3 regions of the Streptosporangium sp. NPDC050855 genome follow, and region 1 is predicted to be linked to each of the others. Evidence: riboswitches for the same ligand, from Rfam matches in the RefSeq annotation. Region 1 holds a riboswitch; each other region holds the start of a gene.

The links. Region 1 has a riboswitch for cobalamin ahead of cobN (cobaltochelatase subunit CobN). Riboswitches for the same ligand answer to the same signal wherever they lie in the genome.
Region 2: linked by a shared signal. The riboswitch ahead of ACIBCT_RS14995 (CbtB domain-containing protein) and the one ahead of cobN (cobaltochelatase subunit CobN) in region 1 are both predicted to bind cobalamin.
Region 3: linked by a shared signal. The riboswitch ahead of ACIBCT_RS29975 (ribonucleoside-diphosphate reductase subunit alpha) and the one ahead of cobN (cobaltochelatase subunit CobN) in region 1 are both predicted to bind cobalamin.

Annotation. Positions count from the first base shown of each region.
Region 1 covers NZ_JBITFY010000022.1:19,960-29,622, forward strand. The annotation lists gene ACIBCT_RS33415 (hypothetical protein) at 49-498, opposite strand; gene ACIBCT_RS33420 (CHAP domain-containing protein) at 814-1,986, shown strand; gene ACIBCT_RS33425 (siderophore-interacting protein) at 2,080-3,021, shown strand; gene cobN (cobaltochelatase subunit CobN) at 3,073-6,777, opposite strand; cobalamin riboswitch at 6,888-7,012, opposite strand; gene cobG (precorrin-3B synthase) at 7,085-8,431, shown strand; gene ACIBCT_RS33440 (precorrin-8X methylmutase) at 8,428-9,054, shown strand; gene ACIBCT_RS33445 (precorrin-2 C(20)-methyltransferase) at 9,051-9,663, shown strand, end outside.
Region 2 covers NZ_JBITFY010000006.1:164,540-174,202, reverse strand. The annotation lists gene ACIBCT_RS15030 (hypothetical protein) at 196-600, shown strand; gene ACIBCT_RS15025 (serine/threonine-protein kinase) at 700-1,494, shown strand; gene ACIBCT_RS15020 (cobyrinate a,c-diamide synthase) at 1,540-2,862, opposite strand; gene cobO (cob(I)yrinic acid a,c-diamide adenosyltransferase) at 2,856-3,458, opposite strand; gene ACIBCT_RS15010 (VWA domain-containing protein) at 3,573-5,768, opposite strand; gene ACIBCT_RS15005 (histidine phosphatase family protein) at 5,822-6,385, opposite strand; gene ACIBCT_RS15000 (CbtA family protein) at 6,382-7,146, opposite strand; gene ACIBCT_RS14995 (CbtB domain-containing protein) at 7,154-7,348, opposite strand; adenosylcobalamin (AdoCbl) riboswitch at 7,390-7,481, opposite strand; gene dop (depupylase/deamidase Dop) at 7,612-9,129, opposite strand; gene ACIBCT_RS14985 (acyltransferase family protein) at 9,217-9,663, opposite strand, start outside.
Region 3 covers NZ_JBITFY010000017.1:105,859-115,521, reverse strand. The annotation lists gene glmS (glutamine--fructose-6-phosphate transaminase (isomerizing)) at 1-676, shown strand, start outside; gene ACIBCT_RS29980 (tripartite tricarboxylate transporter substrate-binding protein) at 772-1,839, shown strand; cobalamin riboswitch at 1,844-2,044, shown strand; gene ACIBCT_RS29975 (ribonucleoside-diphosphate reductase subunit alpha) at 2,249-4,684, shown strand; gene ACIBCT_RS29970 (ribonucleotide-diphosphate reductase subunit beta) at 4,727-5,722, shown strand; gene ACIBCT_RS29965 (mechanosensitive ion channel family protein) at 5,784-6,953, shown strand; gene ACIBCT_RS29960 (DUF5685 family protein) at 6,950-8,098, opposite strand; gene glgC (glucose-1-phosphate adenylyltransferase) at 8,442-9,663, opposite strand, start outside.

The DNA.
Region 1 (9,663 bases):
CCGGCGGGTCTCTTGGACGGCCGCGGGGCGCGGTGATCCCCGGGAGGGCTACCTGGCCCTGGGGCGGTTGCCCCACCTGGGCTTGCGGAACAGGTCGCGCCGCTCCAGCAGGTAGACGAGCCTGGCGGCGGCGGTCCTGACGGCCTCCTCGTGCCGGTGCCGCTTCTGCGGGACCGTGGCGCTCCAGCGTTCGAGCAGCAGGGCGATCTCCTCGGCGAGCTCGCCGATCACCCGGTAGCGGGTGCTGAAGGCGTAGAGGTCGCCGTGCACCTCCTCCACCAGGTCCTCCTCGACCCGGTGGGCGAGCGGCCTGACCCTTCTGAGGATCCCGGCCTCCATCGCCGGGGTGACCGGTGCCCTGCGGGCGTCGCCCTCCGGAACCATGATCAGGGCACGTACCCGTGCCACGGCCAGGGCGCGCTCGGCCTGCGGGGTCGAGGGATGCTCGGCAAGATCCAGCAGACGGCGCAGGGTCTCCTGCGTCTTGTCGTCGAACATGGAATCCCGTTCCGCCTTCGCGTCCGCGTCCAGCCGGGCCGGGAGGGGCCACGGCACCGGCACCCGCGCACACCGCGCACGTGCCGTCACATGGTATTCGACCACCGGGACGTGGCAGGTCCGGCCCAAGATGGTAAAGGGTGAGGAGCCACGTTTCACCTGTTTCTTCGGATCCGGTATCCGACGGCCGTCCAGCCCGGTTTTTTACGCCAATAGCCTCACTTGGTCTTTTTTCTCCGAATAAAGTCCGTCTTTGTCGGACGGCGCCCCTCCTTCGCGGCAGGGCGGAGGAGATGGACGGGGTGGCTCACGGCCATGGATCCGATCGGTGACGATCTGCTCAGGACCATCAAGACCGAGATCGGGTACCGGGAGGGACCCGGCCGGCAGAGCAAGTTCGGCGAGTGGTACTCGGTCAACGTGGTCAAGGACCCGCAGTACAGGACGGCCCCCTGGTGCGGGATGTTCATCGCCTGGGCCGCGGAGAAGGCGGGCGTGCAGCAGTACGTCGGGCAGTTCGCCTGGACCCCCTCGCACGGGCGCTGGTTCGAGACGAACGGCGCCTGGTCGCGTACGCCCGAGCCGGGGGCGCTGGTCTTCTTCGACTGGTCGGGCGGCAAGGACATCGGGGGGATCGACCACGTCGGCGTGGTGGAGCGGGTCGAGGGTGGAACGATCCACACGATCGAGGGCAACGTCGACCGGGTCTGGCTCAAGCGCAAGAAGCGCGACCAGGACAAGGTCGTCGGTTACGGCCTGCCGCGTAAGGTCAAGGAGCACCTGGCCGGTGCCGTGCCCGGCGACGACGGCGCTCCCGGGCAGGTCGCGGATCGCATCGAGGTCCGCCCGCAGCTCGTCCGGGAGGCGGTCGTCCTGACCGAGGTGCCCGGGGCCTCCCCCGTCCCGGTGGAGACGGCCGTGATCGCCGGGCTGCTGACCCTCGTCCTGGGCATGACGTTCGTGCTGTCCAGGCGGCGTCCGCGGGTCTCGGCGGGACGGCACCGCAGGAGGGACGGGCGGCGGAGGGCCGCGGACGCGCCGATCGAGGCGACGGGCCCGCACGAGCGGACCCCGGCCCGCGGGACCGGCTCGCACGAAAGGACCTCTGCCGGCGGGACCGGGTCGCGCGAGCGGGCGTCCCTGGCGCGACGGACGCCGTCCCCGGACCGGTCCGGGGGGCCGGCCGTGCCGGCGCACCTGTACGAGGCGGTCCGGGTGACCAGGCCCGGCTGGGCCCACGACCCGTACCGGCCCGGGACCCCCGTCGCGGCACGCAGACCGGCACTGGAACCGGCGCGCAGACCGGCATCGGAGCCGGCGCAGGAATCGGCGCAGGAATCGGCACCGGAGCCGGCGCAGGAATCGGCGCGGAGGCCGATGCCCGCGCCGGTACCGGCGCCCGCGGGGACGGTGACGGCCCCGCTCGCGGAGGATCCGCGCGAGGTGGAGCGTGCCCGGACGGCACCGGTGGCGCGGCGCGCGGCGTGACAATCGCGACATTCAAGACAGCCGAGAAGTTGATAATTAAGGTTAGGCAAAGCTAAGTTGCTGGGGACGACATCCCTCGGCGAAGGCGGCACGATGACAGCGGGCAGCGAGCAGACCCTTGAGCGCGCGGCGGAGGTCCCGGCCTACCGCTGCCACGATGTGAGGGTCGTGCGCGTCGCGCGGCTCAGCCCGAGCTTCCTGCGGATCACCTTCGGCGGCGAGGACCTCGCGGGCTTCGCCGACCACGGCTTCGACCAGCGGATCAAGGTGATCCTCCCGCTGCCGGACGGCGGGATCACCCCCCTGGGCGACGACGCCGACTGGTACCGCCGCTGGAGGGCGCTGCCCGACGAGCTGCGCAACCCGATCCGCACCTACACCGCGCGCGCGGTACGGCCGCACCTGCGGGAGCTGGACGTCGACTTCGTCCTGCACGGCGAGAGCGGCCCGGCCTCGCGCTGGGCGACCCGTGCCGCGCCCGGCGACCGGGTCCTGGTGGTCGGCCCCAACGCCGCCCACCCCGGCCCCACCGGTGGCCAGGAGTGGGCGCAGCCGGCCGGTGCCACGCACCTGCTGCTGGCCGGGGACGAGACGGCCGTGCCCGCCATCACCTCGATCGTCGAGTCGCTCTCCGGCGCGGTACCGGCCACGGCGCTGCTCGAGGTCCCCGAGGCCGCCGACGAGCTCCCGCTCGACCTCCCGCCGGGCGTGCGGGTCGTCTGGCTGCCGCGCGAGGGGGCCCGCCACGGCGACCTGCTCGTCCCCGCCGTCCACGAGGTCCTGCGGACGCTCGTCCCGCCGGCCGCCGCGCCGGCCGGGCCCGCCACCGGCGGCCTGGAGGACGTCGACGTGGACGCGGAGATCCTCTGGGAGGTGCCGGAGTCCTCGCCGGGTGAGGGCCTGTACGCCTGGCTGGCCGGTGAGGCCGCGGTGGTCAAGCTGCTGCGCCGGCACCTGGTCCAGGAGGTCGGGATCGACCGCTCCTCGGTGGCGTTCATGGGCTACTGGCGGCTGGGCCGCTCCGAGAACAACTGACCGGTCCGTCACCGCCGGGCCGCTCCACGGGAACGACCCGGCGGGACCGGATCAGGCGCCGTCCTCCAGGTCCCCCTCGGACTTGAGGTAGACCTCCTGCAGGTCGCGCAGGACGTCCGGGTCGGGGTGTTCCCACATGCCCCGGTTCGCGGCCTCCAGCAGCCGCTCGGCGATCCCGTGCAGCGCCCAGGGGTTGGACCGGGCCATGAACTCCTGGTTCTCCGGGTCCAGCACGTAGGTGGCGGCCAGCTTGTCGTACATCCAGTCGGCGACGACGCCGGTGGTGGCGTCGTAGCCGAACAGGTAGTCGACGGTCGCGGCCAGCTCGAAGGCGCCCTTGTACCCGTGCCTGCGCATGGCGGCCAGCCAGCGCGGGTTGACCACCCTGGCGCGGAAGATCCTGGAGGTCTCCTCCGACAGGGTGCGGGTGCGGACGGCCTCGGGCCTGGTGCTGTCGCCGATGTAGGCGGCCGGGGCCTTGCCGGTGAGCGCCCGGACCGTGGCGATCATGCCGCCGTGGTACTGGAAGTAGTCGTCGGAGTCGGCGATGTCGTGCTCGCGGGTGTCGACGTTCTTGGCCGCCACCGCGATCCTGCGGTAGGCGGTCTCCATGTCCTGCCTGGCCGGCACCCCGTCCACGTCCCGGCCGTAGGCGAAGCCGCCCCAGACCGCGTACACCTCGGCGAGGTCGGCGTCGTCGCGCCAGTTGCGGCTGTCGATCAGCGGCAGCAGACCGGCCCCGTAGGCGCCGGGACGCGAGCCGAAGATGCGCATGGTGGCCCTGCGCTCGTCGCCGTGCACGGCGTGGTCGGCGAGCACGTGCGCGCGCACGTAGTTGAGCTCCTCGGGCTCCTCCAGTCCGGCCGCCAGCCGCACCGCGTCGTCCAGCATGGCCACCACGTGCGGGAAGGCGTCGCGGAAGAACCCGCTGATCCTGACCGTGACGTCCACCCGGGGCCGGCCCAGCTCGACGGCCGGGATCGGCTCCAGGCCGGTGACGCGGCGCGAGGCCTCGTCCCAGACCGGCCGCACGCCCAGCAGCGCCAGCACCTCGGCCACGTCGTCCCCGGCGGTGCGCATGGCGCTGGTGCCCCAGACCGACAGCCCCACCGAGCGCGGCCAGTCGCCGGTGTCGGCGCGGTAGCGCTCCAGCAGGGAGTCGGCCATCGCCTGCCCGGTCTCCCAGGCCAGCCTGCTCGGCACGGCCTTGGGGTCGACCGAGTAGAAGTTGCGGCCGGTGGGCAGCACGTTGATCAGCCCGCGCAGCGGTGACCCGCTCGGCCCGGCGGGGACGTAGCCGCCGTCGAGGGCGTGCAGGATCGCGTCGATCTCGTCGGTGGTACGCGCCAGCCTCGGCACGACCTCCAGCGCGGCGAACCGCAGGATCTCCTCCACCGTCCGTGGGTCGGCGGCGCGGGCGCCGTCCGTCCCGGAGACACCGGCCGCACCCGCCGTACCGTCCGCGCCGGTGGGACCGGCAGGGCCGGGGAGGCCGGCGGGGCCGGGAAGGTCCGTCGCCGGGCGCAGGACCGCGGCGGTCACCTCGGCGGCGGCGGACACCTCCCAGCCGCGTTCCTCCATGCCCTCGACCAGGGCGCGGGCCAGGGTCTCGGCCTCGTCGACGCCGATCCGCGCCGCGCTGCCGTCCTCGGCCAGGCCGAGGGCCTCGCGCAGGCCGACGAGCGCCTGGCCGCCGGCCCACATCTGCCGGGCGCGCAGCATGGCCAGCACCAGGTCCACGCGCGCCGCGCCCTCGGGGGCGGCGCCCAGCACGTGCAGGCCGTCGCGGATCTGGACGTCCTTGACCTCGCACAGCCAGCCGTCGATGTGCAGCAGGAAGTCGTCGAACTCGGCATCGTGCGGCCGGTCGGCGACGCCGAGGTCGTGGTCCAGCCGGGCGGCCTGGATCAGCGTCCAGATCTGGGCGCGGATCGCGGGCAGCTTGGCCGGGTCCATCGCCGCGATGGAGGCGTGCTCGTCGAGGAGCTGCTCCAGCCGGGCCATGTCGCCGTAGCTGTCGGCGCGGGCCATCGGCGGCACCAGGTGGTCGACCAGGGTGGCGTGCGCGCGCCGCTTGGCCTGGGTGCCCTCGCCGGGGTCGTTGACCAGGAACGGGTAGACGAGCGGCAGGTCGCCGAGCGCGGCGTCCGGCCCGCAGGAGGCCGACAGGCCCGCGGACTTGCCGGGCAGCCACTCCAGGTTGCCGTGCTTGCCCACGTGGACCACGGCGTGGGCGCCGAAGCCGTCGGCCAGCCAGCGGTAGGCGGCCAGGTAGTGGTGGCTGGGCGGCAGATCGGGGTCGTGGTAGATGGCGATGGGGTTCTCCCCGAAGCCGCGCGGCGGCTGCACCATCACCACCACGTTGCCGGCGCGCAGCGCGGCCAGCACGATCTCGCCCTCCGGGTCGGCCGACCTGTCCACGAACAGCTCCCCGGGGGGCGGTCCCCAGTGCCGCTCCATCCCCTCCCGCAGGTCCGCGGGCAGCGTGGCGTACCACTCGGCGTAGCGGGTCGCCGCGATGCGCACCGGGTTGCCGGCGAGCTGTTCCTCGGTGAGCCAGTCCCGGTCCTGACCGCCCGCGGCGATCAGCGCGTGGATGAGCGCGTCACCGTCCTGCTCGGTCACCCCGGGCAGCTCGCCCTCGGCGCCGATGTCGTAGCCGCGCTCGCGCATCACCGCCAGCAGGCGCACCAGGCTGGCGGGGGTGTCCAGGCCGACGGCGTTGCCGATGCGGGCGTGCTTGGTGGGGTAGGCCGACAGCATCAGCACCAGCCGTCGCTCGGCGGGCGGCACGTGCCGCAGCGCGGCGTGGCGCACCGCGATGCCCGCCACCCGCGAGGCGCGTTCGGGGTCGGCCACGTAGACGGTCAGCCCGTCCTCGTCGATCTCCTTGAAGGAGAACGGCACCGTGATGATGCGCCCGTCGAACTCGGGGATGGCGACCTGGGTGGCGGCGTCCAGCGGGGACAGGCCGTCGTCGTTCTCCTCCCAGGAGGCGCGGCTGCTCGTCAGGCACAGGCCCTGCAGGATCGGCACGTCCAGCTCGGCCAGCGCGCCAACGTCCCACGCCTCGTCGTCCCCGCCGGCCGACGCGGTCGCCGGGCGGGTGCCGCCCGCGGCCAGGACCGTCACCACCAGGGCGTCCACCGTGCGCAGCGCCTCCAGCAGGCCCGGCTCGGCCGTGCGCAGGGACGCGCAGTACAGCGGCAGCGCCCGCCCTCCGGCGTCCTCGATCGCCGAGCAGAGCGCCTCGACGAAGGCGGTGTTGCCGGCCACGTGGTGGGCGCGGTAGTACAGCACGCCGACGACCGGCCCGTCCTGGTCGCGCGCCTCGCGCTCCAGCGTCCCCCAGGTCGGGGTGGGGGCGGGCGCGGCGAACCCGTGCCCGGTGAGCAGCAGCGTGTCGGACAGGAAGCGGTACAGCTCGGTCAGGTTGGCCGGGCCGCCGTGCGCGAGGTAGGCGTGCGTCTCGGCGCACACCCCTCCGGGCACGGTGGACAGTTCCATCAGCTCGGCGTCCGGGGCCTGCTCGCCGCCGAGCACGACGACGGGACGGGGACCGGCGAGCAGGGCGTCCAGCCCCTCCTCCCAGGCGCGGCGCCCGCCGAGCAGCCGTACCACGACCACCTCGGCGCCCTCCAGCAGCGGTGGCAGGTCGGCGACGCCCAGGCGGGCGGGGTTTCCCAGGCGGTAGTCGGCGCCGCTCGCGCGGGCGCTCAGCAGGTCGGTGTCGGAGGTCGAGAGCAGCAGGATCACGCGCCACACTCCATCGGCGGGGTCGCACTGCGGTGGGGGAACGGCGAAAAGCGCACGGAGCATCCTCCCTCGGGGTCCTCGCCCCGGGTCGTCGTCGGCCGCGACGGCTGGAGTCTCCTGGCTCCCGGATCGGTGCTCGCCCCGGCCTTCCCGCCCGTCGCCGGGCAGTGGCCCGGTTGAGGTTCGCTCCCCGGTCACAGTGGCGGGACCGCGCCGGAATCACACCGGCTTCCTCCCAACGCCATCGCCACCGATGACACTACGGCAGTCCGGCTCCCCGCAAGAAACTGGCACTAGCATCCCGTGAGTGGACATTGCCGACTTTCATGGACGATCACGGCCTGACGCATGTCCCGGAGCGCTTCAGGTCCACGCCGCCGCCGACGGCGGCCTGGCCCGCGTCCGCGTGCCCGGGGGCCGGCTCACCCCCGCCCGGCTGCGCGAACTCGCCACGGCGGCGCGCCTTCACGGTGACGGCGCCGTCGAGCTCACCTCCCGGGCCAACGTGCAGGTACGCGGTCTCGCCCACGACGACGACCCCACCGCCCCGGACGACGGGTTCGCCGCGCGGATGGCGCGGGCGGGACTGCTGCCCTCGGCCACCCACGAGCGGGTCCGCAACATCCTCGCCTCCCCGCTGACCGGCCTGGACGGTCCCGGCGGCGGGGTCGCCGACGTCACCCCGCTGATCGGCGAGCTGGACCGGCGACTGTGCGCCCGGCCCGCGCTGGCCGCCCTGCCCGGCCGGTTCATGTTCGCCCTCGACGACGGGCGCGGCGACGTGGCCGGGCTCGGCGCCGACGCGGCGGTCCTGGCCGTCGGGCCGGACCGGTTCGCGCTGCTCCTCGCCGGGACCGACACCGGCCTGCGCGTCGGGACGGACCAGGCCGTGACCGCCCTGCTCGCCGCCGCCGAGGCGTTCCTCGACGAGCTGGCCGCCCTGGACGTCACCGCCTGGCGGATCTCCGAGCTCCCCGACGGGCCCGCCCTGGTCACCGCCCGCGTATCGGCCGCCCTCCCCGCGGACCCCACCGCGGATCGCACCGTCCAGGCGCCCCCCTCCGAGCCGGTACGGCCGCGGCCCGTGGCGCTCGGGCCGGTGGGGCTCATCGGCACCGCCGCACCCCCCGGCACCGCCCGGAGCGGCCCCGCGCGGGTCGCGCTCGGGGTGGCGGTTCCCCTGGGACGGCTGACCTCCGCCCAGGCCGAGGTGCTGGCCGACGTCGCCTCCGGCGGGGAGATCCGCCTGACCCCCTGGAGAGGCGCGGTCCTGCCCGGCCTGACCCGAGCCGAGGCCGCGGACGCGGCCGGCCGGCTGCGGGCCGCCGGCCTGGTCGTCGACCCCGGCTCGCCGTGGATCGGCGTCACGGCCTGCGCCGGACGTCCCGGCTGCGCCAAGTCCCTGGCCGACGTGCGGGCCGACGCGACCGCCGTCGTCGCCCTGGCCCCGCCCGCCCGGGACGCGTCCCGCACCGATACGCTCCCGGTGCACTGGGCGGGGTGCGCCAGACGCTGCGGCCGCCCGAAGGGGCGGGTCGCCGACGTGGTCGCCACCGGCCACGGCTACCGCCTGGAGCTGGACGGCACCGGCCTGACCTGCTCGGGCATCGAGGAGACCGCGGCCGCGGTGACGGCCGCCAGAGGGGAACTGTGATCGACTACGTCCGCGACGGCGCGGAGATCTACCGCCGCTCCTTCGCCACCATCCGCGCCGAGGCCGACCTGGACGCGCTGCCCGCGGACGTCGCCCGGGTGGCGGTCCGCATGATCCACGCCTGCGGGATGGTCGACCTGGTGGACGACCTGCGCTGGTCGGCCGGGGTGGTGTCGTCGGCCCGCGAGGCGCTCCGCGCGGGCGCGCCGGTGCTCTGCGACGCCATGATGGTCGCCTCCGGGGTGACCCGGCGCCGCCTGCCCGCCGGCAACGAGGTGATCTGCACGCTCGGCGACCCCCGGGTGCCGGAGCTCGCCGCGGAGCTGGGCACCACCCGCAGCGCCGCCGCCCTGGAGCTCTGGCGCGACCGGCTCCAGGGCTCCGTGGTCGCGATCGGCAACGCGCCCACCGCGCTGTTCCGGCTGCTGGAGATGGTCGAGCAGGGTGCCGGGCGCCCGGCCGCCGTCCTCGGCGTCCCGGTCGGCTTCATCGGCGCCGCCGAGTCCAAGCAGGCCCTCGCCGAGCATCCGGCGAACCTGGAGTACCTCGTCGTGAGCGGACGCCGGGGTGGAAGCGCGATGACCGCCGCCGCGGTCAACGCGATCGCGAGCGAGGAAGAGTGAGCGACGACGTGACCGTACGCGCGACCGGACGGCTGTGGGGAGTGGGACTGGGGCCGGGCGACCCCGAGCTGGTGACCGTCAAGGCCGCCCGCCTGATCGGTGAGGCGGACGTGATCGCCTTCCACAGCGCCCGCCACGGCCGGAGCATCGCCCGTTCGGTGGCCGCCCCCTACCTGCGCGAGGGCCGGATCGAGGAACCCCTCATCTACCCGCTCACCACCGAGACCACCGACCATCCGGGCGGCTACCAGGGGGCGATCGACGACTTCTACGCCGACTGCGCCGAGCGCCTCGCGGCCCACCTGGACGCCGGTCGCGACGTGGTGGTGCTGTGCGAGGGCGACCCGCTCTTCTACGGCTCGTACATGCACATGCACAAGCGCCTGTCGCACCGCTACACCACCGAGGTCGTGCCGGGCGTGACCTCGGTGAGCGGTGCCTCGGCCGTGCTGGGGCGCCCGCTGGTCGAGCGCGACGAGGTGCTGACCGTGCTGCCCGGGACGCTCCCGGCCGAGGTGCTCGCCGAGCGTCTCGCGGCCACCGACTCGGCCGCGGTGCTGAAGCTCGGCCGTACCTTCACCAAGGTCCGCGACGCCCTCGCCGAGGCGG
Region 2 (9,663 bases), on a different contig from region 1:
ATATCTTCCCCGAACCGGGCGACATTGCGCGCGGATGGTCCCGCGATCTTTGCGGGGGCCCGCACGGGCCGTGCCGAGGTCCTGCCCGTCAGGGAACCCTCTCACCCGACCTCATGGCAAATCCGCGGCCCCCTTGACCGGATAGCCGTCCTATCCAATAATTGGTCAGCGCCGCTATCCAATGAGAGGACCCCCGTGTCACCGTCTTCGCTGAGCACCGCCGGAGTGCTCCTGATCACCGTTCCCGCCGTGGCCTTCGGCGGGGTCTCCCTGCTCGCGCACATCATGCGCGGGGTCCCCGGCTACATGGACAACCCCGTCCGCCGCGGGCTGTGGCGGGCGGGGCACGCGCACGCGGGCGTCCTGGTGCTCTTCGCGCTCGTCGCGCTCCTCTACATCGACCGGGCGGACCTGTCCGGCGGCCTGAAGGACCTGGCCCGGGTCCTGATCGTGGCCGCGCCGATCCTGATGCCGATCGGCTTCTTCCTGTCGGTGGTCCGCCCTTCGGACACCAGGCCGAACCGGCTGATCTGGCTGGTCCCGGCGGGCGGGGTCGCGCTGGGCGCGGGTACGTTGCTGCTGGGCATCGGCCTGGTGTGACCACCCTCACCCCCCGAATCAGCAGGGAACGGCCGCCGGAGGGCGTGTTGGGAACGTTCCAGGTAGGCCTGGGGGGTGGAAAACTGCGATCATTGACGGGTGAGCACCATCATCGCGCGCAGGTACAAGCTCGTCTCCCGCGTCGGCCAGGGGGCGACCGGCGTCGTCTGGCGCGCATACGACCTGCTTCTGGAGCGAGAGGTGGCACTCAAGGAGATACCCCTGCCTCCAGGGCCCGCCGCCGCGGAACAGCGGCGGCGCGTGGTCCGGGAGGCGCGGATGGCGGCCCGGCTGAGCCATCGGGGCATCGTGACGGTGCACAACCTCACCGAGGAGGCCGACCGTCTCTGGATCGTCATGGAGTTCCTGGAGGCGCTGACGCTGCACGACACGCTCGTGCAGGCGGGCCCGCTCCCGGTGGACCTGGTGGCGGCGATGGGCTGCCGCCTGCTGGAGGCGCTGCGGCACGCGCACGACGGCGGGGTGATCCACCGCGACATCAAGCCCGCCAACATCATGCTGACCGGCGACCGGGTGGTGCTGGCCGACTTCGGCTTCGCCGCGCCCGAGGGGGCCGCGACGAGCTCGATGCGCGGCACCCCGGCGTTCATCGCGCCGGAGGCGCTCCAGGGCAGGGGCGGCACCCGCGAGGCGGACATGTGGTCGTTCGGCGCCACCCTGTACATGGCGGTCGAGGGCAGGACCCCGTTCCGTACGGTGAACTCGATGGCCGCGCTGGTGGCGGCGCTGCGGGAGCCTCCGCGCGCGCCCAAGCGGGCGGGGGCCCTGGAGCCGGTGCTGCGCGGGCTGCTGCGCAAGGACCCCCGGGCCCGGCTGAGCTCCGCGCGGGCGGCCAAGATGCTGGAGGACGTGCGCTGCTTCACCGCAGCCTGACGCCCGCCCGGCCGCGCCCCGGCCGGTCGAGGGCGTCCGGTGCGGTCAGCCGACCGGGACGCGGCGGCAGGCCGCGACGAACCGGGAGGCCAGGGCCGGGCTGCCGGCCCAGTGCAGGTGCAGGTACGAGGCGGTGACCCGGTCGTCGGCGAAGCCGTCCGCCCCTCCCCTCCAGCGGAACAGCGGCCGGTCGGGGGCCGGTGCGACCGCGGTGCGGTGGAACTCGTGGCCCCGGTAGCGTTCACCGTCCCGGGTGAGCGCCGAGTCCCGCACGGCCACCGCGTCCCGGTACCCGAGCGTCAGGGTGCCGGTCATCCTGGCCTCGACGTCGAGGACCCCGCACATCGGCCGGTCGTCCAGCCGCCTGGCCAGGTAGAGCAGGCCGGCGCACTCGGCCGAGATCGGCCCGTCGAACGCGCCGACCTCCCTGCGCAGCGGTTCGTTGGCCGACAGCTCGGCCGCGTAGACCTCGGGGAACCCGCCCCCGATGACGATCCCGCGGGTCCCCTCGGGAAGGGTCTCGTCGGCCAGCGGGTCGAGGGGGACGATCTCGGCCCCGGCCGCCGCCAGCAGCTCGGCCTGCTCGGTGTACCCGAACGTGAAGGCCTGGCCACCGGCGACCGCGATCCTGGTGACGGCCGGGACGGGCGGCCCCGGGCTCCAGGGCACGGCCGTCACCGGCGGCGCGGTACGGGCCAGCCGCAGCAGCCCCTCCAGGTCGCAGGAGGCCCCGACGAGGTCCGCGACGGCGTCCATGGCCCGGACGGCCTGGGTACGGCGCTCGGCCGCGGGCACCAGGCCCAGGTGCCGGGAGGGGGTCTCCACCGCGTCGCTGCGGCGGATCGCGCCGAGCACCGGTACCCCGCTCTCGGCGAGCGCCTCCCGGCAGATGCGTTCGTGCCGCTCGGAGCCGATCCGGTTGAGGATCACCCCGCCGAGCCTGATCCGGGTGTCGTAGGAGGCGAACCCGTGCACCAGCGCCGCCACCGACCGGCTCTGCCTGGCCGCGTCCACCACCAGGACCACCGGGGCCTCCAGCAGCCGGGCCACGTGCGCGGTGGAGGCGAACTCGCCCGAGCCCGCGCCGTCGTACAGGCCCATGACGCCCTCGACGATCGCCAGGTCGGCCCCGGCGGCGCCGTGCAGGAACAGCGGGGCGACGAGTTCCTCCCCCACCAGCCACGGGTCGAGGTTGCGGCCCGGACGGCCGGTGGCCAGGGAGTGGTAGCCGGGGTCGATGTAGTCGGGCCCCACCTTGTGCGGGGAGACCGTCGTGCCGCGCCGGGCGAAGGCGGCCATCAGCCCGGTGGCCACGGTCGTCTTGCCCGCCCCGGAGGAGGGGGCCGCGATGACCAGGCGGGCTACCATTCGATGCCCTTCTGACCCTTCTGGCCGGCGTCCATCGGGTGCTTGACCTTGCCCATCTCGGTCACCAGGTCGGCGGCCTCCAGCAGGCGGGGGTCGGCGTCGCGGCCGGTGACCACGACGTGCTGGCCCCCGGGCCGCCCGCGCAGGGTGGCGACGACCTCGTCGACGTCGATCCAGCCCCACTTCATCGGGTAGGTGAACTCGTCGAGCACGTACAGCCGGAACGTCTCGGCGGCGAGGTCCCGCTTGATCTGCTCCCAGCCCTCGCGGGCGTCGGCGGCGTGGTCCTCCTCGCTGCCGGGCCGCTGGATCCAGGACCAGCCCTCGCCCATCTTGTGCCAGGAGACCGTCCCGCCCTCCCCCGAGTCGCCGAGCACCCGCAGGGCGCGCTCCTCGCCGATGCGCCACTTGGCGGACTTGACGAACTGGAAGACCCCGATCGGCCAGCCCTGGTTCCAGGCGCGCAGCGCCAGGCCGAAGGCCGCGGTGGACTTGCCCTTCCCCGGGCCGGTGTGGACGATCAGCAGCGGCCGGGTGCGGCGCTGCCGGGTGGTCAGGCCGTCCTCGGGCACGCTGACGGGTCTGCCCTGCGGCATCCTCGTCCTCCCCTCGTTCTCACGCGGCGTCGTGCCGCTCACGGATCGTTCCGGTGTCGTTCTCCGCGCGGTGACACGCGGGTGACACGCGGGTGAGTCGTGCCGGTCCGGTCCTCACGCGGCACCGCGCCGCTCGCGGATCATTCCGGCCAGGTCGGTGAGGTCGTCCAGGCGCACGGTCTCGGCGCCCATCCGCGCAGCCAGCGCGGAGGCCAGGCCGAGGCGCACGTGGCCGTCCTCGCAGTCGACCACCACGCTCGCGACCCCGGCCAGCAGCCCGGCCGCCCGCCGGGAGTCCTCGACGCTTCCCGAGGTCGCCCTGCCGTCGGTGACCAGGACCAGCAGCGGGCGCCGGGACGGGTCGCGCAGCCGCTCGACGCGCAGCACCTCGGCGGCCCGAAGCAGGCCCGCGGCCAGGGGGGTACGCCCCCCGGTGGGCAGCTCGCGCAGCCGGGCCGCCCCGGCCTCGACCGAGGAGGTCGGCGGCAGGACCAGGTCCGCGCGGGTGCCGCGGAAGGTGACGAGCCCGACCTTGTCCCGGCGCTGGTAGGCGTCGAGCAGCAGGCCGAGCACGGCCGTCTTGACCGCGCGCATGCGCTGCCTGGCGGCCATGGAACCGCTGGCGTCCACCACGAACAGCACCAGGTTGCCCTCCCTGCCCTCGCGGACCGCCTCCCGGAGGTCGCCGCGCCGCAGCAGCAGGCCGGGTCCGCTCCTGCCCCGCGCCGCCTGGTGCGGGGCGGCGGCGCCGACCGTCGCCCTCAGGTGCACCGAGCCGGTACGGCCCTCGGGGACCCTGGCCCCGGTGGTGCGGCCCAGCGGCGTCCTGGCGCGCGAGCGCCGCCCCGGGGCTCCGGCGCCGACGCCGGGGACGGTGAACAGCCTGGTCCTGCCGCCCGGGTCTGCGCCGAAGGTCCGCTCACGCCCGCCCCGTCCCCGGTCCTCGGTCGCGGAGCCGGGCTCTCCCCGCTCCGCGCCGGGGTCGGCGGGGTCGGCGGCGCCACGGGGCCCGGGTACGCCCGGGACGTCCGTCTCTCCGGGACCGCCGGGGTCATCGGCGCCACCGGGGACGCCGGGGTCGTCCGGGGCGTCCGGGGCGTCCGGGGCGTCCGGGGCCCGCTCCCGGCTCCCGGGGGTCTCGGGGCCGTCGCCGGGATCCCCGCCACCGGGGCCGTCGGGGCCGTCCGGGCCACCTCGGCCGTCCGGGCCACCTCGGCCGTCGGGGCCGTCGGGGTCTTCGGGGTCTTCGGGGTCTTCGGGGTCGTCGGGGTCGTCGGGGTCGTCGGGGTCGTCGGGGACGCGGTCCAGGAGGTCCTGGAGTTTCGCCTCGTCCAGGCCGGGCGCGTCGAAGGGGTCGCGTCGGCGGCGGTGCGGGAGCGCGAGCCGGGCGGCCTCCCGTACGTCGTCGGCGGTGACCCGGGTGCGGCCCTGCCAGGCGGCGTGCGCGATCGCCGCGCTCGCCGTGACCAGGTCGGCCCGCAGGCCGTCCACCTCGAACTCCGCGCACACGGTGGCGATCCGCAGCAGTGCCGCGTCGGGCAGGACGACCCGCGGCAGCCGGGCCCTGGCCTCGGCGATCCGGGCGGCCAGCTCGCGTTCCTCGTCCGCCCAGGTGGCGGCGAAGCCGTCCGGGTCGGCCTCGAAGGCCAGGCGCCGCCGTACCACCTCGACCCGCCGGGACGGCTCCCGCGAGGCGCGGACCTCCACGGTCAGGCCGAAGCGGTCCAGCAGCTGCGGGCGCAGCTCGCCCTCCTCCGGGTTCATGGTGCCGACCAGCAGGAAGCGCGCCGCGTGCCGTACCGACACTCCCTCGCGCTCGACGTAGCAGGTGCCCAGGGCGGCGGCGTCGAGGAGCAGGTCCACCAGGTGGTCGTGCAGGAGGTTGACCTCGTCGACGTAGAGGACGCCCCGGTGGGCGCCCGCCAGCAGGCCGGGCTCGAAGGACTTCACGCCCTCGGTCAGGACGCGTTCGATGTCGAGGGAGCCGACGAGCCGGTCCTCGGAGGCGCCGACGGGCAGCTCGACCAGGCGGGCGGGCCGGAGCGCCCCCTCCGCGGACGGGACCTCGTGCGGCCCGTCGGGGCAGCCGGGGTCGGGCGCCGCCGGGTCGCAGGAGAAGCGGCAGCCGGGCACCACCTCGACGGGGGGCAGCAGGGCGGCCAGCGCCCGCACGACGGTGGACTTGGCGGTGCCCTTCTCCCCCCTGACCAGCACGCCCCCGACCCGCGGGGAGACGGCGTTGAGGATCAGCGCGAGCTTGAGGTCCTCCAGCCCCACGATCGCGGTGAACGGATAACGGGAGTCGGGCACCTTCGGGGTCTCCTTGCGTCGTCGTGCGGGGAGGTCGTCGTGCGAGAACACCGTCACGGGGAGTACGTCAGCCGCCAGCGCACGCCGCGCCCGGTGAGCGCCACCCGGGCCAGCGGTGCCACGTCCACGCGCCAGAAGGCGCGGGCCGGGGCCCCCAGGGCGTGCACCACGGCGGCGCGGATGACCGCCGGGTGGGTGACCGCCACCGTCCGGCCCGGCGCGCGGACGGCGAGCCAGCCGGCCACCCTCGCCAGGAGCGCGGTGACCGGCTCACCTCCGTGCGGCGCCGCGGCGGGGTCGCCGAGCCAGGACGCGAGCGCCTCGGGTTCGGCGGCCTCGACCTCGGCGAGCGTCATCCCGGCCCAGCGGCCGTGGTCGCAGTCGGCCAGCAGCGGGTCGGGCTCGGCCCGCAGGCCGAGCGCCGCCGCCGTCTGCAGGCACCGCAGCTCGGGCGGGCAGGCCGCCGGGCCGGGGACGAACTCGTCCGCCAGCCCGCGCGCCCGGCGCAGGCCGCGCTCGTCGAGCGGTTCGTCGAGGGGGAACGCGGCCCGTGCGGTCGCCACGGTGGAGGCGTGGCAGACCAGCAGCAGCCGAGCGACCCCCGAGGGGGCCGTCACACCGGGCTGCGCCTGCGCGCGGCGAAGGCGAACAGCACGCCGACGCCGGTCCAGAGGACCACCTGGGTGCCCAGGGAGGCCATCCGGAAGTCCCAGAGCAGGTCCGCGGGGAAGCCTCGCGGCACCTCCGCGATCTCCGGCAGGAGGGCCCAGACCGCGACGACGGGGACGAGCACCGCGGCGCCCGCGACCAGCCACCGCACCCACGGCTCGCCGCCCGCGGCGTACCGGTGGGCGAGGATTCCGGCGGCCACCGCGAGGATGCCGATGGCCACCGCGATGAGGTAGAGCAGGGTGCGCTGGCCGATGGTCTCCGGATCGCCCACGGCGGGCGGGTTGGCGGGGTACTTCACGAAGGGGACGAGGACCACCGCGACGAACCCGGCGGCCGCGAGGGTGACCGCGAGCGCCGGTTCCGAGCGGGGCCCGGCCCGGCCGCGCACGGCCGCGTAGACCAGGGCGAACAGGCCGCCGACCGCCGTCCCGTACAGGCCCAGGGCCAGGAACAGGCCGAACCGCTGCCCGTCCCTGCTGACCAGGGCCTCCTCCCCGTGGGAGTGGGCGGCCTCGGCGGCGCCGGCCTCGTGGGAGTGCGTCCCGGAGGCCGTGCCGTCGTGGGCCGGGGCGGCGGCCGCGGCCGCCTCCTCCAGCGCGATGGCCCGGTCGATGCCCGGCTCGCCCACGGCGTAGGCGAAGACGGCTGCGAGCAGCCCTGCGAGCAGTCCGGCGACGAGTCCCCGGACGATCAGTTTGGTGATCACATGCGGCTCAGTGGCAAGGGACGCCGAGCAGGTGGCGCCCGTCGTGCATGAGCTCGTGCAGGTAGTCACCCGCCTGGGAGACCGCTCCCTGGTCGAAGGTGACCAGGTAGGCCAGGAGCAGCAGCACCGGCACGGCGAGAAGCCAGCGGGTGAGCGACGTCCAGGGGATGGGCTGGGTGTGCGGAGCCGAAATCTGGCTCACGGCTACCTCCTCCGGGATCACGCGTCCCTTTTCGTAGGTCGGTGGCGGCCGAGTGACCTGACTTGCGGCCCGTGAGGGCCGTTACAGTGGCGCGACCGTACCGGAATCTCACCGGTTTCCCTCGCACCGCCACAAAACACCCGGAACGTATCCCGGTTTCCCATCTCCCGCAAACCACAAAAAACTAAAATATTATAAAACCCCGCCCCGGGCCCCGCCGCGGGGGCGGCGGCCCGGCCGGGCCGCCTCCCCCTCGGCAGGGCTCACTGCTCGCCGGTCAGCGCCGTCACCAGCTCCGATGCGGTACGGCAGCGGTCGAACAGCTCGCCCACGTGCGCCTTGGTGCCGCGCAGCGGCTCCATCGTCGGGACGCGCTGCAGCGACTCCCTGCCCGGGATGTCGAAGATGACCGAGTCCCAGGAGGCCGCGGCCACCGACTCGCTGTACTGGCTCAGGCAACGGCCCCGGAAGTAGGCCCGGGTGTCGTTGGGCGGCACCTCGATGGCCCGGGTCACCTCCTCCTCGGTGACCAGGCGCTTCATGCGGCCCCGGGCGACCAGCCGGTTGTACAGCCCCCGGTCGGGGCGGATGTCGGAGTACTGCAGGTCGACGAGCTGCAGGCGCGGGTGCGACCAGGGCAGGCCGTCCCGGGTGCGGTAGCCCTCCAGGAGCTCCAGCTTGGCGACCCAGTCGAGCTCCCCGGCCAGCTGCATCGGGTCGTCCGCCAGGCGGGTGAGGACCGACTCCCAGCGCTCCAGGACGTCCTTGGTGGGCTCGTCCAGGCCGTTGACGCTGCGCTCCTCGGCGTACTTGCGCGCCAGCTCCAGGTACTCCATCTGGAGCTGTACGGCCGTGAGCTTCCGGCCGTCGCGCATCGAGATCTCGTACTTGAGCGTGGGGTCGTGCGAGACCGCCCGTAGCGCCTGCACCGGGTTGTCGACGGTGAGGTCCCGGGTGAAGTAGCCGTCCTCGATCATCGCCAGGACGAGCGCGGTCGACCCCAGCTTGAGGTAGGTCGAGATCTCCGACATGTTGGCGTCGCCGATGATGACGTGCAGGCGCCGGTACTTCTCCGGGTCGGCGTGCGGCTCGTCCCGGGTGTTGATGATCGGCCGCTTGAGGGTGGTCTCCAGCCCCACCTCGACCTCGAAGAAGTCGGCGCGCTGGCTGATCTGGAAGCCCTCGCCGCGGGAGTCCTGGCCGATGCCGACCTTGCCCGCTCCGGTGACGACCTGCCGGGAGACGAAGAACGGCGTCAGGTGCCGGACGATGTCGGCGAAGGAGGTGGCCCGGCGCATGAGGTAGTTCTCGTGGCAGCCGTAGGAGGCGCCCTTGTTGTCGGTGTTGTTCTTGTAGAGCTGGATCGGGGCGTTGGCCGGCATCGCCGAGGCGCGGACCGCCGCGTCGTGCATGACCCGCTCGCCCGCCTTGTCCCAGATCACCGCCGCCCGGGGATTGGTGCACTCGGGCGTGGAGTACTCGGGGTGGGCGTGGTCCACGTACAGCCGGGCCCCGTTGGTGAGGATCACGTTCGCAAGGCCGAGGTCCTCGTCGGTGAGCTGGCTCTGGTCGGCCACCTCTCGCGCGAGGTCGAACCCGCGCGCGTCGCGCAGCGGATTCTCCTCCTCGAAGTCCCATCGCGCGCGCCGGACCCGGGCCGCCGAGGCCGCCAGGTAGGCGTTCACGACCTGAGAGGAGGTCACCATCGCGTTGGCCCCCGGCTGTCCGGGCACGGAGATGCCGTATTCGGTCTCGATGCCCATCACCCGCCGTACCGTCATGCGCACCCTCTGTTCATCAGGGACTGTTTCTCTGCCTGGTGTCTATTCCCGACCCTAGACCCTTCACTATGCCCGGTGGTCGGACAGTTATGGCACCGAAGCCTTTTCGCCCGATGCGGCAGGGATCGTGGAGAGCGGTCCTGAGGCCGGGGAGGGCGTCCCGGGGGTGTCAGGAGACCTTCCGCGCCTGCGGGCCCTGACGAGCTCCTGCAGGGGCCGCTCGGCCACCCGGTACACCAGGTAGGAGAAGGCGACGGCGGCCAGCACCGTGACCAGCGCGGTCAGCGGGGGCGGCAGCGTGTCCCGCAGGGCCGGGACGATCACGACCGCGGCCGCGGTGTGGAACAGGTAGAGCGGGTAGGTGAGCGCGCCCAGGACGACCAGGCCGCGCCAGCGCAGCCACCGCAGCCAGCCCAGCGCCACCATCGCCATCAGCACGTAGAAACCGATCACGGTGGCGACCACGGCCCAGTCGGGCACCGGCATCGCGGCGTAGCCGACCCTCTCCACCCGCCCGGCCACCCGGTCGAGCGC
Region 3 (9,663 bases), on a different contig from region 1:
CCGCGAGTGCGACGGCGGCGTCTACCTGCACGCCGGGCCCGAGGTCTCGGTGGCGAGCACCAAGGCGTTCACCTCGACGGCCGTGGCCTTCGCGCTGCTCGCGCTGCACCTGGGCCGGGTCCGGGACCTGTCACCGGCCGACGGCCGGCGGATCTGCGACGGCCTGCGCAGGCTGCCGGAGCAGATCAAGGAGATCCTGGTGCTGGAGCCGGTCATCAGGGAGCTGGCGCGCAAGTACGCCGGGGCGCCGAGCATGATGTTCGTGGGCCGGGTCCGCGGCTACCCGGTGGCCCGGGAGGGCGCGCAGAAGCTCAAGGAGATCTCCTACGTGCACGCCGAGGCGTACCCGGCCAGCGAGCTCAAGCACGGCCCGCTGGCGCTGATCGGGCCGGAGATGCCCACGGTGGCGATCGTCCCCGACGACGAGCTGCTGGACAAGAACCTCACCACGCTGGGCGAGATCCGCGCCCGGGGCGGGCGGGTGCTCATGGTCGGCCACCGCACCGCCGACCCCAAGCTGGCCGACGACTGCGTCGTGGTGCCCAAGAACGAGACCGAGCTGGACCCGATCCTGCTCTCGATCCCGCTGCAGCTCTTCGCCTACCACGCGGCCGTGGCGCTGGAGCGGGACGTCGACAAGCCTCGCAACCTTGCCAAGAGCGTCACGGTGGAGTGAGGACCGCTACTCCAAGGCCATACCCCTCGCACTATGACAGAAAGTGACATGGAGGTAACCTAGGGTATAAGGGGCTCTTGGGGGAAGGGGCGCTTATGCGCCGTAGGGGGTTCTTCGCGCTGGCGGCGGGGACCGCGCTGCTCGCGGGCTGCGGGGCGGAGGACGAGCCCGCGGGCCCGCTGGTGGACCGGCTGTTCCTCCTCGAACCCGCCGCCGACGGTCACGGGTGGGACGGGATCGCGCGCAGGCTGGCCTCCGTCATGGTCCGGTCGGGGCTGGTGCGCACCGTCATGGCCGCCGACCGGCCCGGACCCCTGGGCTCCGTCTCGCGCGACGCCTTCGTCGTCCCCGGCACCTCCGGCGTCCCGGGGCTCGCCGGGGTTGCGGGGACCCGGGGCGTCTCCTTCGCACGCGAGGGCAGGGTGCTCGTCGCCGCGATGCCGATGCTCGCCGCCGCGGAGATCGCCAACACCACCGCGGTGGTGCGGGCCACCACCCCCCTCGCCCGGCTGGCCGGCGACTGGGCGGCCCTGGTCGTCCCGGCGGGTTCCCGGCTGCGCGCCTTCGAGGACCTCGCCGCGGCGCTGCGCCGCGACCCGGCCGGGCTGACGATCGGCGGCAGGCTGGAGGGAGGCTCCGACCACGTGCTCTACGGCATGATCGGCAAGTGCCTCGGCGTGGACACCCGGCTGCTGGAGTACGCCGGGTACCTGGCCGCCCAGGACGCGGTCGAGGCGCTCAAGGTCGGCCGGGTGGCGGCCCTGCTGGGATCGGCCCGTGCCCTGCTGCCGGGGATCTCCGCGGGCCGGCTGCGTCCCCTGGCGGTCTCCTCGGGCGGCCGGATCGAGGGGATCGACGCGCCGACGCTGATGGAGCTCGACGTCCGGCTGGAGTACAGCGACTGGTGCGGGCTGGTGGGGCCCGGCGACATGAGCCCGGCGGACAGGGACGCGGCGATCGCCCTGTGCGAGCGGCTCGACGCCACGCCGCACTGGCGTGCCCTGTGCGCGGCGAACGGGTGGAGCCGGGTCTTCCTCGGCGGCGACGACTTCCGCCGGTGGCTGTCCACCGAGACCGGCCGGACCCGGGGCGTGCTTCACGAACTCGGGCTCGCGACGTCCTCGGACACAACCTGTTGGGGTGGTTGCGTCAGACGGCCCTAGATGTAGGATCCTGATCGTCGCTGGTTCACCCGTGAAGGGTGAGGCAAGAGGGAACCCGGTGAGATTCCGGGACTGCCCCGCAGCGGTGAGCGGGAACGAAAGCCGTCATTGAGCACTGGGTGCGCCATGCCCGGGAAGCGACGGCCGGTAGGCGTGTGCGGTGCGCCCGTGAGTCCGAAGACCTGCCGGTGACGTGGTTGTCCAGGGCCTCGTGGGAGGGCCCGCGGAACGAGGCGGTCCGGCGTGCCCGGAATCGCTCGTGGACGCGTGCCCCCGTCGAGACCGCAGGGGGAGAGTCCGAGCGAGCGAGGGGCAGTACGTGACAGAGATCGTGGCGCAGACCGTGACGGAGATCGACACTCCGACGGGGGACGGCGGGGAGCGCGGGCCCGGTGGCACCGGCGGGCCGGTGACGCGGAACGACGCCCGGACGGGGGACGGCGGGAACGACGGTCGCAGGCTGGCCATCGACGAGGCCGCCGCCCGGGTGATCACCGACCCGGAGAACTCCAGGATCGCCGCCGCCATGCTGGCCGAGCTGATCGCCGACGAGGCCGCCGAGCACGGCGTGCGGAGCTTCTCCGACTCCGTCGCCGCCACCCACCGGGCCGGGCTGGTGCAGGACCGGCTCGCGGAGTTCGTGGCCGCGCACGCCGAGGCCCTGGACGCGCTGGTCGTGCCGGACGCCGACGCCGGGTTCGAGTACTTCGGGCTGCGCACCGTCTACGACCGCTACCTGCTGCGCCACCCGAGCACCCGTACGGTGCTGGAGCGCCCGCAGCACTTCTTCCTGCGGGTGGCCTGCGGCCTGTCCGAGACCGTCGAGGAGGCCGCCGAGCTGTACGCGCTGATGGCCTCGCTGTCGTACCTGCCCAGCTCGCCGACGCTGTTCAACTCCGGCTCGCGCCGCCCCCAGCTGTCCTCGTGCTTCCTGCTCGACTCGCCCCGCGACGAGCTGGAGTCCATCTACGAGCGCTACGGGCAGGTCGCCCGGCTGTCGAAGTACGCCGGGGGGATCGGTATCGCCTGGACGCGGATCCGCTCGCGCGGCTCGCTGATCCGCGGCACCAACGGCCACTCCAACGGCATCGTGCCCTGGCTGCGCACGCTGGACTCCAGCGTCGCCGCGGTGAACCAGGGCGGCCGGCGCAAGGGCGCGGCCTGCGTCTACCTGGAATCCTGGCACGCCGACGTCGAGGAGTTCCTCGAACTGCGCGACAACACCGGCGAGGAGGCCCGGCGCACGCACAACCTGAACCTGGCCAACTGGATCCCCGACGAGTTCATGCGCAGGGTCGAGGCCGACGGCACCTGGTCGCTGTTCGACCCCAAGGAGGTCCCGCACCTGACCGACCTGTACGGGACGGCGTTCGACGAGGCCTACCGGGCCGCCGAGGCCGAGGGCCGGTTCGTCCGGCGGATCCCGGCCCGCTCCCTGTACGGGCGGATGATGCGCACGCTCGCCCAGACCGGCAACGGCTGGATGACCTTCAAGGACGCGGCCAACCGGACCTCCAACCAGACGGGCAGGCCGCAGAACGTCATCCACCTGTCCAACCTCTGCACGGAGATCCTGGAGGTCACCGGGGACGCCGAGACCGCGGTCTGCAACCTCGGCTCGATCAACCTGGCCGCGCACCTGGTCACGCCCCCCGCGAACGACGGCACCCCGGCGAACGGCGGGACCCGGGGAGACGGCGCGGCCTCGGGGAACGGCGAGGTCGCGGGAGGCGGCGCCGTCCCGGGGGACGACGGGGCGTCGCGGATCGCCGGGATCGACTGGGACCGGCTGCGCGCGACCGTCCGCACCGCCGTGCGCTTCCTGGACCGCACCATCGACCTGGGCTTCTACCCGACCCCCGAGGCCCGCGACGCCAACCTCAGGTGGCGGCCGATCGGGCTCGGCGTGATGGGCCTGGCCGACGTGCTGTTCACGCTCCGGCTCCCGTTCGACTCGCCCGAGGCGCTGAAGCTGTCCACCACGATCTCCGAGGAGATCGCGCTCGCCGCCTACGCGACCTCCTGCGACCTGGCCGCCGAGCGGGGCCGCCACCCCTCGTACGAGGAGACCAGGGCCGCGGGCGGGGTGCTGCACCCCGACCACTACGGCGCGGCCACGTCGGCGCGGTGGACCGCGCTGCGGGAGCGGATCGCCGTGACCGGGCTGCGCAACTCGCTGATGGTCGCGATCGCGCCCACCGCCACGATCGCCTCCATCGCCGGCTGCTACGAGTGCATCGAGCCGCAGGTGTCCAACGTCTTCAAGCGCGAGACCCTGTCGGGGGAGTTCCTCCAGGTCAACCGCTACCTGGTCCGGGACCTGCAGGCCAGGGGGCTGTGGACCCCGGCGATCCGCGACGCGATCAAGCGGGCCGACGGCTCGATCCAGGACATCCCCGAGATCCCGGACGACCTCAAGCCGCTCTACCGGACCGCCTGGGAGCTGCCGCAGAAGGCGCTGATCGACCTGGCCGCCGCGCGCACCCCGTACGTCGACCAGTCGCAGTCGCTGAACCTCTTCATGGCCACGCCCACGATCGGCAAGCTCTCCTCGATGTACGCCTACGCGTGGAAGTCGGGCCTGAAGACCACCTACTACCTGCGCTCGCGCCCGGCCACCCGGATCGCCCAGGCCACCGTGGCGGCCCCCGGCCGGGCCGGTGCGCAGGACGCCGCTCGGGACGTCGCGCAGGACGCCGCTCGGGACGCCGTGCGGGCCGGTGCGCGGGAGGTTCCGCGGGACGGGTCCGGACCCGTCACCGACCCCGTCACCGACCCCGTCACCGACTCCGGCGCCGTCGCCTGCTCGCTGGAGAACCCCGAGTACTGCGACGCCTGCCAGTAGACCGCCCGGCCGCTCCCCACCTCACGAAAGGCACCGTTTCCGATGTTGCTCGACCCCGGCATGGACCTGACCCTGCGGCCGATGCGCTACCCGGAGTTCTACGAGCGCTACCGGGCGGCGATCCGCAACACCTGGACCGTCGAGGAGGTGGACCTCGCCTCCGACCTGGCCGACCTGGCGAGGATGACCCCCGAGGAACGCCACCTGATCAACCGGCTCGTCGCGTTCTTCGCCACCGGCGACTCGATCGTGGCCAACAACCTGGTCCTCAACCTCTACCAGCACCTGAACGCGCCGGAGGCGCGCCTCTACCTGAGCAGGCAGCTGTTCGAGGAGGCCGTGCACGTCCAGTTCTACCTGACCCTGCTGGACACCTACCTGCCCGACCACGACGAGCGGGTCAAGGCCTTCTCCGCGGTCGAGCACATCCCCTCGATCCGGGACAAGGCCGAGTTCTGCTTCCGCTGGATCGACTCGCTCGGCGGGCTGACCCGGCTGGAGACCCGGCAGGACCGGCGGGCGTTCCTGCTCAACCTGATCTGCTTCGCGGCGTGCATCGAGGGCCTGTTCTTCTACGGGGCGTTCGCCTACGTGTACTGGTTCCGCTCCCGCGGCCTGCTCGGCGGCCTGGCCACCGGGACGAACTGGGTGTTCCGCGACGAGTCCATGCACATGGAGTTCGCCTTCGGCGTGGTGGAGACCGTACGGGCCGAGGAGCCCGAGCTGTTCGACGACGCGCTCACCGAGCAGGTCACCCGGATGATCGAGGAGGCGGTGGAGGCGGAGCTCGCCTTCGCGGCCGACCTGTGCGGTGACGGGCTGCTCGGGATGGGCGTGGAGCAGATGCGGCTCTACCTGCGGTACGTGGCCGACCAGCGGCTGGTCAGGCTCGGCATGCCCGTCCGGTACGGCACGGCCAACCCGTTCGCGTTCATGGAGCTTCAGGACGTGCAGGAACTGGCCAACTTCTTCGAGCGACGGGTTTCGGCCTATCAGGTAGCAGTCGAGGGGAATGTCACCTTTGACGAGTCCTTCTGATTAGCTGGAGAACCCGGAAAGGAAACATAAGGGACAGAAACGCCGAGGGGGTACGTCGTCCGTGTCCAACTGGATGATTTTGATCGTCTCCGTGGCCGCCGCCGTCGTGGCGGTGGAGGCGGTGCGCAGGATCCTGCGTTCGCGGCTGATCGGCGAGAGGTGGATCCTCGCCGGCCCGCTGGTGCGGCGCTGCACCTGGCCGGGGTTCGCCACGGCCGCCGTGGCGACCGCCTACACCGTCTACACGCCCGACCGCTCCAACGAGCCCAGCATGGTGCAGGGCGCGGCGGGCCAGGTGATCGACCGCGGCCTGAGCCTGATCCTGATCGGATGCGCCACCTGGCTGGTCATCCAGGCCGCCTACGCGATCACCGACGTGGTCCTGGACCGCCTGATCACCGTCGAGGGCGAGCGCAACCGCAAGGCCCGCCGCATCCGCACCCAGATCACCCTGGTCCGCCGGGTCGCCTCAGCGGTGATCATCGTGGTGGCGCTGGGCGCGATGCTCTTCACGTTCCCGCAGGTACGGGCGCTGGGAGCCGGTCTTCTGGCCTCGGCCGGAATCGCCGGCGTCGTGGTGGGCATCGCCGCCCAGTCGACGCTGGGCAACATGCTCGCCGGTCTGCAGCTGGCCTTCAGCGACGCGCTCCGGCTGGACGACGTGGTCGTGGTCCAGGACGAGTGGGGCCGCATCGAGGAGCTCAGCCTGACCTACGTGGTGCTGCGGCTGTGGGACGAGCGCCGGCTGGTGCTCCCGGTCTCGTACTTCACGGCCAACTCGTTCGAGAACTGGACCCGGCACAGCAGCCGGGTGATCGGCCACGTGCTCATCCGGGTCGACTGGTCGGTGCCGGTCGAGGAACTGCGCACCGAGCTCTACCGCGCGCTGCGCGAGCACCCGCTGTGGGACCAGAAGGACTGGACCCTCCAGGTCACCGACACCCTTCCCAACGGGCTGCTGGAGCTGCGCGCCCTGATGAGCGCCTCCGACTCCGCCAGCGCCTGGGACCTCAAGTGCGACATCCGCGAGCACATGGTGACCTTCATCCGTGACAGGTACCCCGAGTCGATGCCCCGCTTCCGGGTCGACGTCCCACCCGTCTCGGAGAGCGTCCCCGGGCTGCTCACCGGGATGATGGCGGCCGAGCCGGACCCCCGTCCGGCGGGGTCCCTCGCCAGGGGCGGTGACCGGCGCGACCCGTCGCGCGGTTCCCAGGACGACGAGTCCTAGGCGCTGCAGTCGCAGCAGCACCCGTCGCACCTGCCGCAGCCCTTGCAGCAGTCCCCGCAGCCGTCGCAGCCGCTGCAGCCGTCGCATCCGTTCAGGTAACAGCGGTCGTACCAGGGCGCCCGGCGCTCAGGGTCCCAGCGGGGCCGCCAGAGCCCGCAGGTCAGCAGGCTTCCCGTGGCCGCGGCCGACCTGCGGACGAATCCCGGCCGCCGGTAGGAGCTCCCCGCCGCTGGCCGGGCCGCGTCCGCGGGAAGGCCGGCTCCACCGTCCGGCACCGTCCCGGCAGGGGCGGGGGAGACGTGCCGGAAGGTCCGCTCCACCGCGCGCCGCACCTCGGTGCCCAGCAGCGCGTCCACCAGGTGCCGGTCGGCGGGCTCCAGGTCCAGCTCCAGCAACGCGAGCCTCAGACCGTGCGCGGCGTCCTCGCAGAGCCGGCGCGCCTCCCGGGTCGAGGTGCCGGTGGCCGCCAGCGGGTTGAACGCCCCGCGGGCCGCGTCCTCCTGCCGGTCCTCGACCGCGTCCAGCAGGTGGGCGATCCGGCCGAAGAACCGGCCCGCCTCGGCCAGCGCCGCCGCGTTGCCCGGCCTGCCGGCGAGCAGGGCGGTGTGCGCGAACGCGGCCGCGACCGCCTCCTCGGTGGGCCGGGTCAGCTCCAGCAGGGACCTGCCCGCGGCGCCCTCCACCTCCAGCTGGAGGGCGGCCGTCGCGGTCAGCGGGGCCGTGTCGAACCCGATCCCGGCCCCCATCCGGGCGCCGGCCGCCTCCCAGCGGGCCGCCAGCATCCGGCGCGCCGGACCGGTGCCCGGAGCCGCGTCACCGTCGGCCACGTGGTCGCGGAGCTTGCCCGCGGCCAGGACCAGCGAGACCGTGGCGGCCAGCCGCGCTCCCCGGGCGCGGGCGTCCACCACGTCCGCCGTACGGAACCCGCGCAGCGCGCAGGGCCCCGCGGTCCGGTGCGGGGAGCCCGCCGGGTCCTGCGCCTCGGCCAGCACCGAGATGATCAGCCCGTCGTAGTTGGTGGCCAGCCGGGCCGCGTGTCCCTGCCCGTCGCGCAGGGTCAGGCACAGGCCGCACAGGTGGGCCGTCCAGGCCCTGTGCAGCGCCGGGCAGGAGTGGTCGCCGCAGGGGCGGATGATGCCGAACATGTGAACTCACGGGGTGTGGGGGGCGGCACGAAACCGGAGAAACGTACCAGGAGAATCTATCCCGTACGGATCCGCGGGCTCGCGGCCTCCACGTCCGTCCCGTCTCGTTCCACCCTTCTTGTTCCGTCCGGCCTGTGCGGGGCGGTCAGTCGGACATGACCTCGTAGAGGTTGCGCGTCTCGTCGGCGACCGGTCAGGGCCGGGCCCCGGTCAGGCCAGAACCCGGTCAGGCGGGGACCGCGTCAGGGGCGGCACCCGGCCAGGACCGGGCCATGGACAAGGACCGGGCCCAGGGCAAGGACCCGGTCGGGCGGGCCGAGGGCGAGGTCAGGGGCGGGACCGGTCAGCGCTCGACGATCTCGTTCTTGCCGATGACCACGATGCCCCCGCTGGTCACCGCGAAGCGGCTGCGGTCGTACTCCAGGTCGAAGCCGATCCGGGCGCCGTCCGGGATGACCACGTTCTTGTCGATGATGGCCTTGCGGACGATGGCGCCCCGGCCCACCTTCACGTTGCCCATCAGCACCGAGTCCTCGACCTGGGAGTGGGAGTGCAGCACCACGCCGGGGGAGAGGATCGACCGCAGGGCGAGCCCTCCGGACACGATCGCGCCCGCCGAGACCAGCGAGTCCACGGCCCGGCCCACCCGGTCGCCGTCGTTGTGCACGAACTTGGCCGGGGGCAGCGGGTCGTGACCGGTGTAGATGGGCCAGCGGCTGTTGTACAGGTTGAAGATCGGGTGCGCCGAGATGAGGTCCATGTGGGCCTCGTAGTAGGCGTCGAGCGTCCCGACGTCCCGCCAGTAGCCCCGGTCGCGCTCGGTGGAGCCGGGTACGACGTTGTCGGCGAAGTCGTACACCTCCGCGCTGCCGGACTTCACCATCATCGGGATGATGTTGCCGCCCAGGTCGTGCTTGCTCGCCGGGTCGAGCGCGTCCTCGCGGAGCGCGTCGATCATCGACTGGGTCCTGAAGACGTAGTTGCCCATCGAGGCGTACACCTGGTCGGGCGCGTCCGGCAGGCCCACCGCGTCCTTGGGCTTCTCGCGGAAGGCCGTGATCTTGCGTCCGGCCGGGTCGGTCTCGATCACCCCGAACTGGTCGGCCAGGGAGATCGGCTGCCGGATGGCGGCCACGGTCACCTCGGCGCCCGACTCGATGTGCTGCTGCACCATCTGCCGGGGGTCCATCCGGTAGATGTGGTCGGCGCCGAACACGATGACGTGGTCGGGCATCTCGTCGTAGATCAGGTTCAGGTTCTGGAACAGCGCGTCGGCGGAGCCGGAGAACCAGTGCGGCCCGAGGCGCTGCTGGGCGGGGACCGGCGTGACGTAGTTGCCGAGCATCGCCGACAGCCGCCAGGTCCGGGAGATGTGCCGGTCCAGGCTGTGGTTCTTGTACTGGGTCAGTACCACGATCTGCAGGTAGTGACCGTTGGCCAGGTTGGACAGGACGAAGTCGACCAGCCGGTATATCCCCCCGAAAGGCACCGCCGGCTTCGCTCGATCAGCCGTCAGAGGCATGAGCCTCTTGCCTTCTCCACCGGCGAGCACGATCGCGAGGACT